Linked DNA regions of Sphaerotilus microaerophilus. The main gene of each other region encodes a partner of the protein of the gene in region 3 in a complex. Links are inferred from orthologs where the notes say so. Each region holds a gene or a part of one and is shown on either strand. Other genes may lie near its edges. The genes, in order: NGK70_RS13410, dnaX and holA.

What was found.
Region 1: the proteins of holA (region 3) and NGK70_RS13410 are in contact, whole or in part, in a cryo-EM structure (PDB 8GIZ), measured with the Escherichia coli proteins. The link is inferred for Sphaerotilus microaerophilus from one-to-one orthologs.
Region 2: the proteins of holA (region 3) and dnaX are in contact, whole or in part, in a cryo-EM structure (PDB 8GIZ), measured with the Escherichia coli proteins. The link is inferred for Sphaerotilus microaerophilus from one-to-one orthologs.

What each region holds. Positions count from the first base shown.
Region 1 is NZ_AP025730.1:3,092,258-3,098,565, forward strand. What follows is about bases 2,897-5,828. They hold NGK70_RS13410 (DNA polymerase III subunit delta'), read left to right. Parts: upstream 2,897-3,806; coding sequence 3,807-4,850; downstream 4,851-5,828. Other genes in these bases: mltG (endolytic transglycosylase MltG), read left to right, coding at 2,897-3,130; tmk (dTMP kinase), read left to right, coding at 3,175-3,813; NGK70_RS13415 (PilZ domain-containing protein), read left to right, coding at 5,010-5,402; NGK70_RS13420 (TatD family hydrolase), read left to right, coding at 5,536-5,828. Outside these bases: NGK70_RS13385 (cell division protein FtsZ), read left to right, coding at 1-736; NGK70_RS13390 (DUF4936 family protein), read right to left, coding at 729-1,049; CAF17-like 4Fe-4S cluster assembly/insertion protein YgfZ, read right to left, coding at 1,066-2,034; more of mltG, read left to right, coding at 2,138-2,896; more of NGK70_RS13420, read left to right, coding at 5,829-6,308. UniProt on the Escherichia coli protein: Part of the beta sliding clamp loading complex, which hydrolyzes ATP to load the beta clamp onto primed DNA to form the DNA replication pre-initiation complex.
Region 2 is NZ_AP025730.1:3,948,213-3,954,544, forward strand. Bases 2,001-4,956 are described here. They hold dnaX (DNA polymerase III subunit gamma/tau), read right to left. Parts: upstream 4,545-4,956; coding sequence 2,457-4,544; downstream 2,001-2,456. Other genes in these bases: recR (recombination mediator RecR), read right to left, coding at 2,001-2,069; NGK70_RS16810 (YbaB/EbfC family nucleoid-associated protein), read right to left, coding at 2,089-2,415; NGK70_RS16820 (AIR synthase related protein), read left to right, coding at 4,660-4,956. Outside these bases: NGK70_RS16800 (transglycosylase SLT domain-containing protein), read left to right, coding at 1-1,362; more of recR, read right to left, coding at 1,446-2,000; more of NGK70_RS16820, read left to right, coding at 4,957-5,814; aat (leucyl/phenylalanyl-tRNA--protein transferase), read left to right, coding at 5,841-6,332. UniProt on the Escherichia coli protein: Part of the beta sliding clamp loading complex, which hydrolyzes ATP to load the beta clamp onto primed DNA to form the DNA replication pre-initiation complex.
Region 3 is NZ_AP025730.1:1,313,816-1,320,155, reverse strand. What follows is about bases 1,692-4,655. They hold holA (DNA polymerase III subunit delta), read right to left. Parts: upstream 3,738-4,655; coding sequence 2,646-3,737; downstream 1,692-2,645. Other genes in these bases: leuS (leucine--tRNA ligase), read right to left, coding at 4,344-4,655; NGK70_RS05805 (LPS-assembly lipoprotein LptE), read right to left, coding at 3,760-4,332; groES (co-chaperone GroES), read right to left, coding at 2,132-2,422; groL (chaperonin GroEL), read right to left, coding at 1,692-2,067. Also shown: NGK70_RS05825 (pilin), read right to left, coding at 1-133; more of groL, read right to left, coding at 424-1,691; more of leuS, read right to left, coding at 4,656-6,340. UniProt on the Escherichia coli protein: Part of the beta sliding clamp loading complex, which hydrolyzes ATP to load the beta clamp onto primed DNA to form the DNA replication pre-initiation complex.

The DNA.
Region 1 (6,308 bases), 1.8 Mb from region 3 along the record:
GCCGCCCAGCCGCCGCGCGGGCGGCAAGCCCTTCATCATCGAGGGCCGGCACAGCGAGACTGGCGAGTGGGAACCTCCCGCGCCCGACACCTGGTACCGCGAGGTGCAGGCCGGCGTACAGCTGGCCAACCGGCTGGGGCCGCTCAACGAGATCGAGTACTCCGAGTTCGTGCAGAAGATCCAGGCCTTCGCCGACGCGATCGGCGCCATGCCGGACTTCCCCGACATGCTCGACGTGGTTGCGCGCGCCCGCGAGCTGGATGCCTTCGCCAGCGAGCACGACGCCCAGCTGGCCATGCGCCTGCAGCCCCGTCGCAACCCCTGGCCGCTGCCCTTCGTGCAGCAGCACGCCTCGCGCCACGGCTTCGTGCCCGGCGCCACGCCCGGCCGGCTGGTGCTGCCGGGCAACGACGAGGGCGCACCGCCCATGCTGGCGCTGCAATTCGACCCCCAGGCCGCACTGGCCGACGACCCGCGCCTGGCGCGCGTCGACGAGGTCACGCTGGTGTTCGACGTGCCGCACACCGCGGCGGCCGAGCAGCCCTTCAACGCCTGGTGCGCCGCCGGGCGGGCGCTGGCGCTGGGCCTGGATGCCCTGGTCAGCGACGACAAGGGCCAGCCGCTGCACCCGGATGCCTTCCCGATGGTCGGCTCGGAGCTGGGCGAGCTCTACGAGCACCTGGCCGAGCGCGATCTGCCGGCCGGCTCGGCCGCGGCGCGGCGGCTGTTCAGCTGACAGGCGCTGCAACCTCACCTGGGGTGAGCGGCTCGAAGCGCTCGATGATGCGCGGCCCGACGCGGCCCGTTGGCAGCGCCTGCATGGCAGCCTCGATGAGCGCGCAGGCGGCGGCATCCAGCCCGCCAGGGCGGCGGTAGATCTCCATCCAGGTCGCTTCGGCGCCGCGCGGGACGGCGTCGGCCCGCCGCAGCAGGCCGGTCTGCAGCCCGTCGATGCCGGTGCGCAGCAGGGCCTGCTGGCCCTCGACCTGCGCGCGGGCCGCCTCGCCCTGGGCCGGGTCGATGCGGTAGTAGACGTACAGCTCGACCATGCCGTGCAGGGGCCCTTCAGGCGGTGGCCGCTTCCTGCGGCAGCGCGTAGGGCAGGGGCAGCAACCGCAGCAACGGGCCCTCGCTGGCGCCCAGGTGCAGGCTGCCGGTGTCGGTGGCGGCGATCTTCAACTCGGCGATCAGGCGCCAGCCACCGCCGAGCGGATCTGCAGCGGCCGTCGCCACCTGCCCGGCGGGCTGGCCGGCGTCGCCGCTCCAGAACACCTCCTGGCCGGGCAGGGCGGGGGCATCACCCGCGAGCAGGAAGGCGCGGCGCTTGAGCTTGCCCAGGTAGTGGCTGCGCGCCACGATCTCCTGGCCGGGGTAGCACCCTTTCTTGAAATCGACGCCGCCCACCAGCTCGTAGTTCAGCATCTGCGGCACGAACTGCCCGGACGTGGCGGCCACCACCGGGGCGACGCCCGAGGACACTTCCAGCCAGGCCCAGGCCGCAGCGTCCAGCGCCGGCAGGCCGGCCAGCAGGGCGTCCGCCTCGGCCACCGGGCCGATCCAGAGCCACCGGGGCTGGCCTTCGGCATCGGGCAGGCGGATCAGCATCGCGCCGCCACGGTCCGCCTTGGCCCAGGTGGCGGCCGGCGCCTCGGCGCCAAGCGCCTGGGCAGCGGCCGGGCCCGCCAAGCCGACCGCGACCAGCTCGCCAGCGGCATCGCTGAGCTTGGCCTTGGCGCGCATCACGAACATGCCCAGGCGCTTGAGCGTGGCGGGCAGCAGATCGGCACTGCAGGCCAGCCAGAACTCCTCGGCTGAATGGCGGCCGACGATCAGGCTGGCGAGCATGCGCCCCTGGGGCGTGCAGTAGGCGGCCAGGCGGGCGCGATCGGCGCCGAGCAGCTTGACGTCGTTGCTGATCTGGCCGTGCAGGAAGGCCGCGGCGTCCGCACCGACGGCACGGATCAGGCCCAGCCCGGGCAGGCGGCAGGCGCCGCCCGCTGAGGTCGTGGTGGCAGGAGAGGCGATGGTGTCCATGCGCTCATTATCATCAGCGACCATGGAACAGCGCCCCACCGGGAATTGGTTGCAACGGCACGCACGCCCGCCGGGCAGGGGGGGCAGGGCGCAGGGCCGGCTGCTGTCCGCCTTGCTGATCCTCGTGCTGCTGCTGGCCGTCGGCACGGCCGCGCTGGTGGGCTGGTGGCTTCACCAGCCGCTGGAGCTGGCGCAGGGCACGGTGGAGCTGGAGGTGGAGCCCGGCCAGTCGCCGCGCGAGATCGCGCGCAGCGCCGTGGCCGGTGGCGTGCAGGTGCAGCCCTTCCTGCTCTACCAGTGGTTCCGCTGGTCGGGCCAGGCGCGGCAGATCCGTGCCGGCAGCTACGAGATCACCCCGGGTACCACCCCACGCGGCCTGCTGCGCAAGCTGGTGGTGGGCGACGAGAGCCTGGCCACGCTGCGGCTGATCGAGGGCTGGACCTTCCGCCAGGTGCGCGCCGAGTTGCAGCGCACCGCCGGCCTGAAGCTGCAGACCTCCGGCATGAGCGAGGCGGAACTCATGGCCGCCCTCGGTGCGCCCGGCGTGCCGGCCGAAGGGCGCTTCTTCCCGGACACCTACGCCTTCTCCAAGGGCAGCAGCGACCTGGCGGTGCTCAAGCGTGCGCAAGCGGCGATGCAGCGCCGCCTGCAGGCGGCCTGGGAGCAGCGCGCGCCCGACTCACCGCTGAAGTCTGCCGAGCAGTTGCTGACGCTGGCCTCGATCGTCGAAAAGGAAACCGGCCGCGCCGCCGACCGCCCCCAGATCGCCGGGGTGTTCCTGAACCGGCTGAAGATCGGCATGCCGCTGCAGACCGACCCCAGCGTGATCTACGGCCTGGGCGAGGCCTTCGATGGCAACCTGCGCAAACGCGACCTGCAGGCCGACACGCCCTACAACACCTACACCCGCCAGGGCCTGCCGCCCACGCCGATCGCCATGCCCGGGCGCGACGCCCTCTGGGCGGTGGTCCAGCCCATGCCGACCAAGGCGCTGTACTTCGTCGCCCGCGGGGACGGCAGCAGCGAGTTCAGTGCCACGCTGGCCGAACATAATCGCGCCGTGGACAAGTACCAGCGCAAGGCCCAGCAGCCGTGACATCGCCCGAATTGACGACGCCCGGCCCATCAACCCCAGCTCCCTTGGCAGGAGCAGCAGGCCCGGCGGGCCCGGCAAGCTGCTTCGTGACCGTCGAGGGCATCGACGGGGCTGGCAAGACCAGCCATGTGGACGCGATCGCCGAGCGCTGGCTGGCCCGCGGCCTGGAGGTGCTGCGCACCCGCGAGCCCGGCGGCACGCCGCTGGCCGAGGCGCTGCGTGAGCTCTTCCTGCACCGCCGCATGGACGCGTTGACCGAGGCGCTGCTGGTCTTCGCCGCCCGGCGCGACCACCTCGTGCAGGTGATCGAGCCGGCGTTGGCGCGTGGCGCGGTGGTGCTCTGCGACCGCTTCACCGATGCCACCTTCGCCTACCAGGGCAGCGGGCGCGGCTTCGACCAAGGCGTGCTGGCGCAGCTGGAGGCCTGGGTGCAGCAGGGCCGCCAGCCCGACCTGACGCTGTGGTTCGACCTCGACCCTGCCACCGCCGCCCAGCGCCGCGCCGCCGCCCGCACGGCCGACCGGTTGGAGGCCGAGTCGCTGGACTTCTTCGCCCGCGTGCGTGCCGGTTATGCCGGGCGCGCCGCGGCCGATCCGGCCCGCTTCGCCCGGCTGGAGGCTGGCGGCACGCTGGAGCAGGTGCGCGCCCAGGTGCTGGCCGTGCTGGAGGCGCGCGGATGGTGAGCTCGACCCGCCGTTCGGCGCCGGCCCGCGAGTCGGCCGCTTCCGCCGCTGCAGCAGCGCCGCGCCCGCCGCTGCCCTGGCTGGATGCACCGCTGGCCCAGGTGCTGGCGACCCAGCGCGCGCATGCGCTGCTGGTGTACGGCCCGCAGGGCGTCGGGCAGCTGGATTTCGCACTCGGCCTGGCCCGTGCCTGGCTCTGCGAGACGCCCGCTGCGGCGCGCCCGCAGGGCCTGGCCTGCGGCCACTGCGCGGCCTGCCACCTGGTGGACGAACGCAGCCACCCCGACCTGCGGCTGATCGTGCCCGAGGCGCAGCGCGCCGAGGCCGGCCTGCCGGTGGACGAGGCCGGCAGCGACGACGAGGGCAAGAAGCGCAAGCCCAGCCGCGAGATCAAGGTCGACCAGATCCGCACCGCGCTGAACTTTGCCGAACTCACCGCCGGCCGGGCGGCGCACAAGGTGCTGGTCCTGTTCCCGGCCGAGGCGATCAACCCGATCGCTGCCAACGCCCTGCTCAAGACACTGGAGGAGCCTGGCGCGATGCGCTTCGTGCTGGCCAGCGGGGCACCGCAGGCGCTGCTGCCCACCATCCGCAGCCGCTGCCAGGCGGTGCAGCTGCAGATGCCCACGCGCGAAGAGGCACTGGCCTGGCTCGGCGCGCAGGGGGTCGCGGATGCCGCCGTGCTGCTCGATGCGGCGGGCGGGCAGCCGCAGGCGGCACTGGCTTTGCATGCCGCCGGGCTGGACGCTGCGGCTTGGCGCCAGTTTCCCCAGTGGGCCGCGCAGGGCCAGGCCGCGCCCGTGGCCGGCTGGCCGCTGCCGCTGCTGATCGATGCACTGGCCAAGCTCTGCCACGACCGCGCGCTGGTCACCCTGGGCCAGCCCGCGCGCTACTTTGCCCACAGCGAGCTGCGAGCGGGCAACCTGGACGCGCTCACCCGCTGGGCGGCCGACCTGCGCCGCCGCTCGCGTGTGGCCGAGCACCCTTTCAGTGCCGGCCTGGCGGTCGAGGCGCTGATGCTGCAGGCCCGCCTGTGACGGGCACCGGGCCTGCCACTGGCGCAGTGACAGCGGGCCAGACAAGCGGGCCGGGCAGGCCATGCGGCCCGGTGGCGCAGGGCGAGCCCGGGATTGGTGCGGTTTTTCGCGCTCAGTTCTCACGCTCAGGCACCTGAGGGCCCGATAAACTGCCTACCCATGAACGAGCCCGTTTCCCGTCCCTTCGCGAACAGCACGGTGGCGCCCAGCACGCCGCGCCCCAGCGTCATCCAGCTGGTGTTCAGGGAAAAGGGGGCGCTGTACGCGGCCTACATCCCGCTGTTCGCCGAAGGCGGCCTGTTCGTGCCCACCACGAGGGAGTACCGCCTGGGCGAGGACGTCTACCTGCTGCTGACGCTGCCCGATGACCCGCAGCGCTACCCGGTGGCCGGCAAGGTGGCCTGGCTGACGCCGGCCAATGCCTCGGGCGGGCGTACCCAGGGCGTGGGCGTGCGCTTTCCCAGCGACGAGAAGACGCGCGCGCTGCGCGTGCGCATCGAGGAAATGCTCGGCACGGCGATCCAGTCGGCCAAGCCCACCCAAACGATCTGATCTCCCACTCCCCGTAGCGGCTGACGCCGCTCCCCTCGAAGGGGGGCGCCGCCAGTGGACCGGCAAAGCCGGATCCTCGGCCGATGCTGGCTGATCTCACAGCGCTACGGAACCTGCGCGGCTTCCCCTCACGATGTACATCGATTCCCACTGCCACCTGAGCTTCCCCGAACTGCAGCAGCGTCTGCCTGAGATCCGCGCCGCGATGGCCGAGGCGCAGGTCGACCGCGCCCTGTGCATCTGCACCACGCTGGAGGAGTTCGACGCGGTGCACGGCCTCGCGCTGGCGCATGACAACTTCTGGGCCACGGTGGGCGTGCACCCGGACAACGAAGGGGTCACCGAACCCACCGTGGAGGACCTGGTCGAGCGCGGCCGGCGCGAGCGCGTGGTGGCGGTGGGCGAGACCGGGCTGGACTACTACCGCATCGGCGAGCGCAGCCTGGCGGACATGGCCTGGCAGCGTGAGCGCCTGCGCGTGCACGTGCGTGCGGCCCGCCAGCTTGGCAAGCCGCTGGTGATCCACACCCGCAGTGCCTCGGCCGACACGCTGGCCATCCTGCGCGAGGAGGGGGCCGATCAGGTCGGCGGCGTGTTCCATTGCTTCACCGAGACTCAGGCGGTGGCCGATGCCGCCCTGGACCTGGGCTTCCACATCTCGTTCTCCGGCATCCTGACCTTCCGCAACGCGCAGGACCTGCGTGACGTGGCCATGCGCGTGCCGCTGGAGCGCTGCCTGATCGAGACCGACAGCCCCTACCTGGCGCCCATGCCCTACCGCGGCAAGCTCAACACGCCGGCGCTGGTGCCCTACGTGGCGGCCGAGCTGGCGCGGCTCAAGCAACGGGATGTGGCAGAAGTGGCAGAAGTGACCAGCCGAAATGCCGAGCGACTGTTCGGCCTGAC
Region 2 (6,332 bases), 2.6 Mb from region 3 along the record:
CCGGTTCAGCTCGACCCCGCTACCACCCACGCCGACCTCTGGGCGCGCATTCGCCGCGGCTTCGGCATGCCCCCGCTCGACAGCGACCTGGTGCGCGAGCACGAGCGCTGGTATGCCAGCCGGCCCGACTACGTGCAGCGCATGACCGAGCGCGGCTCGCGCTACCTCTTCCACATCGTTGCCGAGGTCGAGCGCCGCAAGATGCCGCTGGAGCTGGCGCTGCTGCCCTTCATCGAGAGCGCCTTCAACCCCACCGCGATCTCCACCGCCCGCGCCTCGGGCATGTGGCAGTTCATGCCGGGAACGGGGCGCGACTACGACCTGAAGCAGAACCTGTTCCGCGATGACCGCCGCGACGTGCTCGCCTCCACCCGCGCCGCACTGGACTACCTCGGGCGCCTGCACGGCATGTTCGGCGACTGGCAGCTCGCCCTGGCGGCCTACAACTGGGGCGAGGGCAACGTGAAAAAGGCCCTCGCGCGCAACGAGAAGGCCGGCCTGCCCACCGACTACGCCAGCCTGTCGATGCCGGCCGAAACCCGCCACTACGTGCCCAAGCTGCTGGCGGTGAAGCACATCGTGGCCGACCCGAAGGCGTTTGGCCTGTCCCTGCCCGAGGTCCAGAACCACCCCTACTTCCTGAGCGTGCCGATCCAGCGCGACATCGACGTGGCCCTGGCCGCACGGCTGGCCGGACTCAGCGTCGATGAGTTCCGCAACCTCAACCCGCAGCACAGCAAGCCGGTGATCCTCGCGGCCGGCACGCCGCAGGTGCTGCTGCCCTTCGACAATGCCGACCGCTTCGTGCAGCAGCTGAAGCAGCACCGTGGCCAGTTCGCCAGCTGGACCGCCTGGGTGGTGCCCAAGACCATGCGCCCGGCCGAGGCGGCCCGCCAGACGGGCATGTCAGAGGCCACGCTGCGCGAGGTCAACCGCATTCCGCCGCGCATGCTGGTCAAGGCCGGCTCCGCCTTGCTGGTGCCGCGCTCCGAGCGTCGGGTGGCTGACGTGCCCGAGGCCCTGGCCGACAACGGTCAGATGGCCCTGGCACCCGACCTGCCGCCGATGCGCAAGGTCAGCCTCAAGGCACGCAAGGGCGATACCGTGGCGAGCCTGGCGCGGCGCTACCGCGTCAGCCCAGCCCAGTTCGCACAGTGGAACCAGGTGGGCACCAGCAGCGCACTGAAGGCCGGCCAGGCGCTGGTGGTCTACCAGCCCAACAAGGTCAAGGCCAAGGCCCGCGCCGGCGCGGCGCCGCAGCGCAAGGTCGCTCGCCCCTCCTCCGCCGCGGGCCCGCAGGCCGGTAGCGTGGCCAAGCGCAGCCGGAGCAACGTGAAGGTCGCCCGCCGCGCGGACGATTGACGGGCGGGGCTGTGGCGCCGCGCTCACCCGGACGGGCGGCTCAGGCGGCGGAACCGTGGCGGCCTGCTGCGGTGGCGTGGTGATCAGCGCCGGTCGACCAGTGCGTGGGCAATGGTGCCCAGGTCGACGTATTCCAGCTCGCTGCCGATCGGCACGCCGCGCGCCAGGCGTGTGACCCGCACGCCAGCCTTCTGGAGCGCCTGCGCGATGACGTGCGCCGTCACCTCGCCCTCGGCGGTGAAGTTGGTGGCGACGATGACCTCCTGCACCGTGCCGTCGCCCACACGCTCCAGCAGCACCGGCAGGCCGATGTCGTGCGCCCCGATGCCGTCCAGCGGGCTGAGCTTGCCCATCAGCACGAAGTACAGGCCCTTGTAGCTGCCGGTGCGCTCCACTGCCGCCTGGTCGGCTGGCGTCTCGATGACGCAGAGCTGGCGCGCGTCGCGCAGCGGATCCAGGCAGGTGGTGCACACCGGCTGCTCAGTGAAGGTGTGGCAGCGCTCGCAGTGACGCACCTGGTGGACCGCTTCGTCGAGCGCATGGGCCAGCTGCAGCGCGCCATCCCGGTCATGCTGCAGCAGGTGGTAGGCCATGCGCTGGGCGGACTTGACGCCCACGCCGGGCAGGCGCCGCAGCGCCTCGATCAGGCGGCCCAGCGCATCGGCCGGACGCGCTGGCGGTTCGGCATGGCGTGCCCCGCTGGCCACGGTCGCTGCCCGCCGCGGATCAGAACGGGAACTTCATGCCCGGCGGCAGCGGCATGCCGGCGGTCAGCTTGCCCATCTTTTCCTGGCTGACCGTCTCGGCGCGGCGGATCGCGTCGTTGAAGGCGGCGGCCACCAGGTCTTCCAGCATGTCCTTGTCGTCGGCCAGCAAGCTGGGGTCGATCGCGACGCGCTTGACGTCGTGCTTGCAGGTCATCGTGACCTTGACCAGGCCGGCGCCGGACTGGCCTTCCACCTCGACGTTGGCCAGTTCGTCCTGCGCCTTTTTGAGGTTGTCCTGCATCGCCTGCGCCTGTTTCATCAGGCCGGCCAGTTGTCCTTTGAGCATGGGTGTCCTTTCGGGATGGGTTCGGAAATGGGAAAGAGCGTTCAGGCGGGGCGGATCGAGCCGGGCACGATGCGCGCCCCCGCGAAACGTGCGAGCAGCTCGGTCACGAGCGGATCATTGCGGATGATCGACTCGGCCTCCTCCTGCGCGTAGGCCTTGGCGGCGGCGTCGCGGCGGGCCGCGCTGTCGCTCACCACGCCGGCGACGATGTCCAGTGCGGCCGGCCGGCCCAGCAGTTCGGAGAGCGCCTCCTGCAGCCGGTCGCGGTGGCTGCCCTGGCGCAGCGACTCGCGCTCCACCCGCAGGGTCCAGCGCGGCGGGTCGGCTTGCTCGTCGATGGCGATGCACTGGGCCTGCCAGGCCAGCTCGCGCACCAGCCCGAACAGCACATTGCGCTCGAACCACTGCTCGCAGCAGGCCAGCCAGCGGTCGGTGCAGGCGACGTGGACGGGGTCGACCTCGGCGCCGCTCACCGGGCCGCTCACCGGGCCGCTCACTGGGCCGGTCACCGGGCCGGGCGCCGGCATCGACGCCGCAGAGACCTCGGCGTCGTCGGCCAGCCGCGCTGGCGCCGCCGTGGCGCCAGGCGAGCGAGCCGGGAGGCTGGTGTCCTCCTCGTCCCAGTCTGCCCAGGGCGGCACCGAGCTGCTGTCTGCCGCCGGGGCACTCACTGGCCGGATCACAGGCGCGGGTGCAGGCCGAGCAGCCGCCGCGGGCACGGGCCGTGGCGACGCTGCCGCCTCAGGCACCGGCATGGCCACGGGAGCAGGTGCGGGAACAGGCGTGGAAACAGGCGCAGGCACCCGGTAGGCCGGACGGGCTGCGACCGGGCTCTGGACCACCGGCGCCGGGGACACCGGCACCGCCACGCAGGCGCTGGGCAGGGCCGGCCGGCGCAGATCCTGGCTGACCGCCGCCGGGGTGGGCGCAGGCTTCGCCGCTGCAGGTGCAACAGCCGCCGCCGGTGCGGGGGCGGGTGAAGGCATCGCCGCCACATCGCGCGATGCCTTCGGCAAGCCAGCCCCATCGCCGAACGGCTTGAAGGCCAGCAGGCGCAGCAGCACCATCACCAGGCCGCTGTACTCGTCGGGCGCCAGCGCCAGCTCGGCACGGCCGTGCAGGGCCACGCTGTAGATGAGCTGGGTCTCGTCAGGCGCCAGCAGGCCGGCCACGCGCTGCACGGTGGCGGCATCGGGGTCGAGCGGATCGACCGCCGACGGCACCGCCTGCAGCACGGCCATTTGCTGCGCCAGCGTGGCCAGCTCCTCCAGCGTGCCGGCGGCCGACAGGCCCAGTGCACGCAACTCGTCGGCGGTGCGCACCAGCGCCACGCCGTCCCCGGCGGCCACCGCCTCCAGGATGCGCACCACATGGCCGCGGTCCACCGCGCCCAGCATCTGGCGGATCGCGCCCTCCTCCAGCCGGCCGGCGCCGAAGGCGATCGCCTGGTCGGTGAGCGACAGCGCATCGCGCATGGAGCCGCGTGCGGCCCGTGCCAGCAGGCGCAGCGAGCCGGCATCGGCCTCGATGGCCTCGGCCGCCAGCACCGTCTGCAGGTGCTCGAACACCGTCTCGGGCGCCATCGGCCGCAGGTTGAACTGCAGGCAGCGGCTGAGCACCGTGACCGGCACCTTCTGCGGGTCGGTGGTGGCCAGGACGAACTTCAGGTACTCGGGCGGCTCTTCCAGCGTCTTCAACATGGCGTTGAAGGCCGTCGTGGTGAGCATGTGCACTTCATCGATCATGTAGACCTTGAAGCGGCCCACCACCGGCTTGTAGACCGCCTGGTCCAGCAGCTGGCTGATCTCGTCGACGCCGCGGTTGGAGGCCGCGTCCAGCTCGACATAGTCGACGTAGCGGCCCGCATCGATGTCGCGGCAGGCCGGGCAGACCCCGCAGGGCTGGGCGGTGATGCCGCCATTGCCGTCCACGCCGGTGCAGTTCAGGCTCTTGGCGAGGATGCGCGAGACGGTGGTCTTGCCCACGCCGCGCGTGCCGGTGAACAGGTAGGCATGGTGCAGGCGCTGGTGCGTCAGCGCATTGCCCAGGGCCTGCACCACGTGCTCCTGCCCGACCATCTCGGCAAAGCTGCGCGGCCGGTACTTGCGGGCGAGAACGAGGTAGCTCATGGGGGCGCGATTCTACGGGTCGACCTACGGGTCGGCCCACGGGCTGGATCCGCTCACACCGTGACATCACGACCGGTGCGCCACGGGAGCGCCGCGTCTCCGATAATCGCGAGCTATGCACGCCCCAGACCCCTCCACCCCGGATCACACGGTCCGCCCCGAAACCCTCAGCTACGAACAGGCCGGCGTCCAGTACGACCTGATCGACCCGCTCAAGATCAGCGCGCAGCGCGCCGCCGCGTCCACCGCGGTGCAGCTGGCCGCCCATGGCTTCACCGAGGTGGCCGCCTCGCGCGGCGAATCGGCCTACGTGGTCGACGTCGGCCCGTTCTACCTCGCCTCCATCGTCGAATGCCTGGGCACCAAGACCCTGGTGGCCGACGAGATGGCCAGGCTCACCGGCAAGAGCTACTACGACCGCATCGCGCAGGACACGATCGCCATGGCGATCAACGACCTGATCACGGTCGGCGCCACGCCGCTGGTGGTGCAGGCCTACTGGGCCGCCGGCGGCAGCGACTGGTTCGGCGACGCCGAGCGCGCCCAGGCCCTGGTGGCCGGCTGGAAGGCCGCCTGCGAGACCTGCCAGGTGGCCTGGGGCGGCGGTGAGACGCCCGCACTGGCCGGCATCGTCGAAGGCGGCCGGGTGGACCTGGCGGCCTCCTGCACCGGCCTGATCAACCCGAAGGAGCGCCTGTCCGTCGGTGACCGGCTCGGCGAAGGCGATGCCATCGTGCTGCTGGCCTCCTCGGGCATCCACGCCAACGGCCTGAGCCTGGCGCGCAAGCTGGTCGAGCGCCTGCCGCAGGGCTACCTGACCGAGGTCGACCCGATCCACCATCCCGGCCTGACCTACGGCGACGCGCTGCTGGCCCCCACCGTGCTGTACTCCCCGGTGACCGAGGCACTGTGGAAGGCCGGCATCACGCCGCACTACTGCGCCAACATCACCGGCCACGGCTGGCGCAAGCTGCTGCGCCACCCCTCGACGCTGACCTACCGCATCCGCCAGGTCCCGCCGGTCACGCCGGTGCTGGGCTTCATCCAGCGCCATGCGGGCCAGGACGACCGCGAGGCCTATTCGACGCTGAACATGGGCGCCGGCTTCGCGATCTTCGTCCGTGCCGACGACGCCGAGCGCACCGTCGCGGTCGCCCAAGCGCAGGGCGTGGCAGCGATTGTCGCTGGCCACGTCGAGGCGGGGCCGAAGCGGCTGATCGTCGAGCCGCTGGGCATCGAGTTCGGTGCGGATGACCTGCAGCTGCGCTGATCCTCCCACCAGCGCTTGGGCCGCCGATGATCCCCTGGCTGCCTGAGGACGACGACCGCACACCCTTCCCGCCCACGCGACAGGCGCTCGGGCCGGGCAGCGACGCGCCCGGCCTGCTCTGCGCGGGCGGGCGGCTGAACCCGGCCCGGCTGCGGCTGGCCTACCGCCACGGCATCTTTCCCTGGTACGGCCCAGGCCAGCCGGTGCTGTGGTGGACCACCGACCCGCGCATGGTCCTGCAGGTGGCGCACTTTCGCCTGCACCGCTCCCTGCGCAAGACGCTGCGGCGCTTCCTGGGCACGCCGGGCTGCGAGATCCGCTTTGACAGCGCCTTCGACCGCGTCCTCGCCGCCTGCGCCGGCACCCCGCGCGAGGGCCAGGACGGCACCTGGATCGTTCCCGAGCTGCAGTCGGCCTACGGCCGCTGGCACGCCGCCGGTCAGGTGCATTCGGTCGAGACCTGGATCGGCGGCGAGCTGGTGGGCGGCCTGTACGGCGTGAACCTCGGGCGCATGTTC
Region 3 (6,340 bases):
GGATGACTTCAGACATCTTCGCGCGCTTGGTGTAATCCTGATAAGCCGGCAGCGCCACGGCAGCCAAGATGCCGATGATCGCCACGACGATCATCAGTTCGATCAGCGTGAAGCCCTGTTGAACACGTTTCATCTGTAACCTCCAGTTGGGACAAGAACAAGGACTCATCATGCAGTTCCCGTGCCAGCCTGATCTCGCAGAGAACCTGCACTTTTGAGGAGCTTTTGCGCGCATGGAGACCCATCAGAGCCGGTTGACGACGCTGGGGCGACCAAAAATGTCACTTCGCGGTCGTGCCCACGAACACCAGCCGTCGCCTCGGCCCGGGCTTGACGTGTCTGGTCGCTCAAATGCAAAAAGGCCGCATCGCTGCGGCCTTTTTGCTGGCTTGAACGCGGCGAGCCGCGCTCAGGCAACCGGACTCACATGCCCATGTCCATGCCGCCCATGCCACCCATGCCGCCGCCCGGCATGGCCGGTGCGTCGTCCTTGGGGGACTCGGCGACCATGCACTCGGTGGTCAGCATCAGGCCGGCCACGGAGGCTGCGTTCTGCAGCGCGGTGCGGGTCACCTTGGTCGGGTCCAGGATGCCCATCTCGATCATGTCGCCGTAGGTGTCGTTGGCGGCATTGAAGCCGTACGTACCCGCGCCTTCCAGGACCTTGTTGATCACCACGCTGGGCTCGCCACCGGCGTTGGCCACGATCTCGCGCAGCGGCTGCTCGATCGCGCGCAGCACGATCTTGATGCCGGCGTCCTGGTCGTGGTTGTCACCCTTGATGCTGCCAGCCGATTGACGGGCACGCAGCAGGGCCACACCACCACCGGCCACGATGCCTTCTTCAACGGCGGCACGGGTGGCGTGCAGCGCGTCTTCGACACGGGCCTTCTTCTCCTTCATCTCGACTTCGGTGGCCGCGCCAACCTTGATCACCGCCACGCCGCCGGCCAGCTTGGCCACGCGCTCTTGCAGCTTTTCACGGTCGTAGTCGCTGGTGGCTTCCTCGATCTGGATGCGGATCTGCTTGACGCGCGCTTCGATGTCGCCAGCAGCGCCAGCGCCGTCGATGATGGTGGTGTTTTCCTTGCCCACTTCGACGCGCTTGGCCTGGCCCAGATCGGCCAGGGTGACCTTCTCGAGCGTCAGGCCGACTTCCTCGGCGATGACCTTGCCGCCCGTCAGGATGGCGATGTCTTCGAGCATGGCCTTGCGGCGGTCGCCGAAGCCCGGGGCCTTGACGGCCACGACCTTCAGGATGCCGCGGATGGTGTTGACCACCAGGGTCGCCAGCGCTTCGCCTTCGACTTCTTCAGCGATGATCAGCAGCGGACGGCCGGCCTTGGCCACTTGCTCCAGCGTGGGCAGCAGGTCGCGGATGTTGCTGATCTTCTTGTCGAACAGCAGGACAAACGGGTTGTCCAGCAGGGCAGCCTGCTTTTCCGGGTTGTTGATGAAGTAGGGCGACAGGTAGCCGCGGTCGAACTGCATGCCTTCGACGACGTCGAGCTCGCTGTTCAGGCTCTTGCCGTCTTCGACGGTGATGACGCCTTCCTTGCCGACCTTGTCCATCGCCTGGGCGATGATGGTGCCGACTTCTTCATCGCTGTTGGCGGAGATGGTGCCGACCTGCGCGATTTCCTTGCTGGTCGTGGTGGCCTTGGACTGCTTCTTCAGCTCGGCGACCAGGGCGATGACCGCCTTGTCGATGCCGCGCTTCAGGTCCATCGGATTCATGCCGGCGGCGACGAACTTCATGCCTTCGCGCACGATCGACTGGGCCAGCACCGTGGCGGTGGTGGTGCCGTCACCGGCCAGGTCGCTGGTCTTGGAAGCGACTTCCTTGACCATCTGCGCGCCCATGTTCTGGAGCTTGTCCTTGAGCTCGATTTCCTTGGCCACGGACACACCGTCCTTGGTCACGGTGGGGGCGCCGAAGGAGCGCTCCAGGACCACGTTGCGACCCTTGGGGCCCAGGGTGACCTTGACCGCGTTGGCCAGGACGTTCACGCCCTCGACCATGCGATGACGGGCGTCGGAACCGAAGACGACGTCTTTAGCTGCCATGTGTTTACTCCGAATTCTTCAAATAGGGGATGGTTTGCGTGGAGGGGAAGAAGCAGCCCGAGGCTTACTTCTGCACCACGGCAAACAGGTCTTCTTCGCGCATGACCAGCAGCTCTTCGCCGTCGACCTTGACGGACTGGCCGCTGTACTTGCCGAACAGGACGCGGTCACCCACGGCGACGTTCAGGGCCACGAAGTCGCCCTTGTCGTTGCGCTTGCCCGGGCCCACGGCCAGGACTTCACCCTGATCGGGCTTCTCTGCGGCGTTGTCGGGGATCACGATGCCCGAAGCGGTCTTGGTTTCTTGTTCGAGGCGCTTGACGATCACGCGATCGTGCAGAGGACGAAGTTTCATCGTATCTCCTAGGGAGGAAAGACTGGACTGTTTGGGAATCGGTGGGGCCGTCGCCGGCAGGGCGCAAACGCCGCCCACCTCCCCCGGCAGGTTCACCAAAGAGAACACCACCCGGGATCACTAGCACTCATCACCTGCGAGTGCTAACAGCGAGATTATAGGAACGATGTGCGGGCTTTCAAGGGGCCAGGGATCTGCCCTTGTTCTACGGGTTTTCCCGCCCTCAGGGCCGCAGCGCCAGCGGCGGCGGCGGCGCAGCGCCCCGCTTGGGCAGCGGGCGCAGCGCCTCCACCGTCTGCAGCATCAGCCGCCTGAGCGCCTCCCAGGGGTCGAGCGGCCAGGCGGGATCGCGCAGACCCTTGACGATGCCGTCCACGGTGTGGGCGTCGGCCACCAGGGCGTCGAGGGGGGCATCGGGCAGCTGCGGCAGCACGCGCTCCAGCAGGCGCTCCTTCTGGCCCCAGACACGCGCCTCGCGCAGCGCCAGCGGGGGCGGTTTGCCCTCGCGCAGCGCGATCTGCACGCGGCGCAGCGCGCGCAGATCCTCCGACAGGGTCCAGTGCACCAGCACGGCGGCCTCGCCCTCGGCGCACAGGCCGTCGAGCATGCGCAGTGCGCGGGGCACGTTGCCGGCCAGCACCGCCTCGCCGAGCTTGAAGACGTCGTAGCGCGCCACGTTGAGCACGGCCGATTCGATCTGCTCGAAGCCCAGCGTCGCGCTGGGATGCAGCAGCGCCAGCTTGCTGATCTCCTGGTGCGCGGCCAGCAGGTTGCCTTCGATGCGGTCGGCAAAGAAGGCCAGCGCGCGCTGGCCGGGCTCGCCGTCCTCGACACGCAGGCCCTGCGCGGCCAGGCGCTGGGCGATCCACTGCGGCAGCGCGGGGCGCTCGATGGGGTCGACGCGCACGCTGGCGCCGGCACCGTCCAGCGCGGTGAACCAGGCGCTGGCGAGCTGGGTGCGGTCCAGCCGCGGCAGCAGCACGAGGATGAGGTTGTCGTCCGACAGCGTCTCAACCAGCCGCTGCAGCGCCTCGGAGCCCTCCTTGCCAGGCTTGCCGCCGGGGATGCGGATCTCGATCAGGCGGCGGTCGGAGAAGAGGCTGAGCGCGCTGGTCTCGCCCAGCAGGCCGGACCAGTCGAAGTGCGCGCCTTGCACGGTGTGCACCACCCGCTCGCTGTAGCCCGCCTGGCGGGCGGCGGCGCGCACCGTGTCGGCGGCCTCCTGCGCCAGCAGGGCCTCGTCGCCGTAGACAACGTACACCGGGCGCAGGCCGCGGGCCAGGGCCTGGGGGAGCTGTTCGGCGCGCAGCTGCATGGCGTGGACCGGTGCGCTGCGATCAGCGGGCCGAGGCCGCCGCCGCAGCAGCCGATGCGGCCGAAGCCGCGGACGCAGCCTCGGCCACGGCAGCCGGGCCGATCGTGGCCAACCGCCGCAGCACCTGGGTGGCGATGTCGGCGTGCATCGCGCGGTAGAGGATCTGCGCCTCCTGCTCCTTGGCCAGCGAGATCGACTCCTCGAAGGTCATGTCGCGTGCCAGCGCCAGCTCGGTGGGCTCGATCAATTCGCGCCCGCCGGGCGTGCGCACGCGGTAGCGCAGCCGCGTGCGCAGGCTGAGTTCACGCACCTGGCCAGCGGCGGTGGTAGAGGTGGCGACCTGATTCTGGCTGTCGAGCAGCGCCTCCAGCACCAGGTCGGCCTCGGCGGGCGCCTCCACCAGCGTGACACCCGGGCTGGCACGCAGCTGGCGGCGCAGCTCGTCGGCCTGGCCGGAGTAGCGCGAGAAGCCGGCCAGGTGGATGCGCTTGAGCTGCAGCTCGGGCGGGCGGCGCAGCTGGAAGCCGCAACCGGCCAATGCCAGGGACACCACGGTGGCCGAGCCGACCAGCCAGGAGCGCCGCGAGATCGTCATCACGAGCCGGGTCAGACGACCACGTTCACCAGCCGACCGGGCACGACGATGATCTTCTTCACCGGCCGGCCTTCGGCGAACTTGGCCACGTCGGGGCTGGCCGCGGCCGCCGCCTCGATCGCGGCCCGGTCGGCGCTGGCGGGCACCTTGATCGCGCCACGCAGCTTGCCGTTGACCTGCAGCACCAGCTCGATCTCGTCCTGCACCAGCGCGGCCTCGTCCACCGCGGGCCAGGGTGCGTCGAGCAGGTCGCCCAGGCGAGCCGCAAAACCCAGTTCCTGCCAAAGCGACCAGGTCAGGTGCGGGCAGGCGGGATAGAGGCCGCGCAGCAGCACCGAAACGGCTTCGCAGAGCACCGCGTCGTCGCCAGCCGAGCCGTCCGGCTTGAAGGCTTCCATCGCGTTGAGCAGCTTCATGCAGCCCGACACCACGGTGTTGTACTGCATGCGCTCGAAGTCGTAGCTGATCTGCTTGAGCACCAGGTGCAGCTCGCGGCGCAGCGCCTTGGCCTCGGCACGCAGCGGCGCCTCGCTCAGGTTGCCGGCGGTGGCGGTCTTCAGCCGGGCCTCGTTCTTCGCCGCAAAACCCCAGACGCGCTTGAGGAAGCGGTGCGCCCCCTCGACGCCGGCGTCGTTCCACTCCAACGTCTGCTCTGGCGGGCTGGCGAACATCACGAACAGGCGGGCGGTGTCTGCGCCGTACTGGTCGATCAGCGCCTGCGGGTCCACGCCGTTGTTCTTGGACTTGGACATGGTGCCCACGCCCTGGTAGTCCACCGCCGAGCCGTCGCTCTTCAACTTGGCGCCGACGATCTTGCCGCCCGCGTCGAAGACGTTCTCCACCTCGTGCGGCCAGAAGTACTCGATGCCGCCCTTCTCGCCGCGGCGCGAGTAGATGTGGTTGAGCACCATGCCCTGCGTGAGCAGGCGGGTGAAGGGCTCGCTGACGCTGACCAGCTTCAGGTCGCGCATCACCTTGGTCCAGAAGCGCGCGTACAGCAGGTGCAGGATGGCGTGCTCGATGCCGCCGATGTACTGGTCCATGCCCGGCGTGCCGGCCGAATTCCCCGCGCCCATCCAGTACTGCGTGCCCTCGGCGACCATCTTGTCGGCGTTGGTCGGGTCGCAGTAGCGCATGTAGTACCAGGAGCTGTCCACGAAGGTGTCCATCGTGTCCGTCTCGCGGCGCGCCGGCTTGCCGCAGCAGGGGCAGGTGACGGCCAGGAAGTCCTCGCGCTTGGCCAGCGGGTTGCCCGAGCCGTCCGGCACGCAGTCGATCGGCAGCACCACCGGCAGGTCCTGCTCGGGGACCGGCACGGCGCCGCAGCTGTCGCAGTGGATGATGGGGATCGGGGTGCCCCAGTAGCGCTGGCGGCTGATGCCCCAGTCGCGCAGGCGCCAGGTGGTCTTTTTCTCGCCCAGCCCCTGGGCGGCGAGCAACTCGGCGACCTTGCTGACGGCGTCCTTGTAGGCCAGGCCGTCCAAAAATGCAAATTCAGCGCCGGAGTTGACGCAGACCGCGCGCTGCTTGTCGCCGTACCAGTCGGCCCAGGCGTCGAGCGAGAACGGCTCGTCACCCACCTTCACGACTTGCTTGATCGCGATGCCGTACTTGTTGGCGAAGGCGAAGTCGCGCTCGTCGTGCGCCGGCACGCCCATCACCGCGCCGTCGCCGTAGCTCATCAGCACGTAGTTGCCGACCCAGACCTCGACCTGCGCTCCGGTCAGCGGGTGGGTGACGAACAGGCCGGTGGCCATGCCCTTCTTTTCCTGCGTGGCCAGCTCGGCCTCGGTGGTGCCGCCCTGGGCGCATTCGGCGATGAAAACCGCCAGCGCCGGGTTGCCCGCCGCGGCGTGCGCGGCCAGCGGGTGCTCCGGCGCCACGGCGCAGAAGGTCACGCCCATGATCGTGTCGGCGCGCGTCGTGAAGACGTAGAGCCGCCCGCCCTGGATCAGCTCGCCGTCGTTAGCGCGGATCTGATGCGGAAAGGCGAAGCGCACGCCCTCGC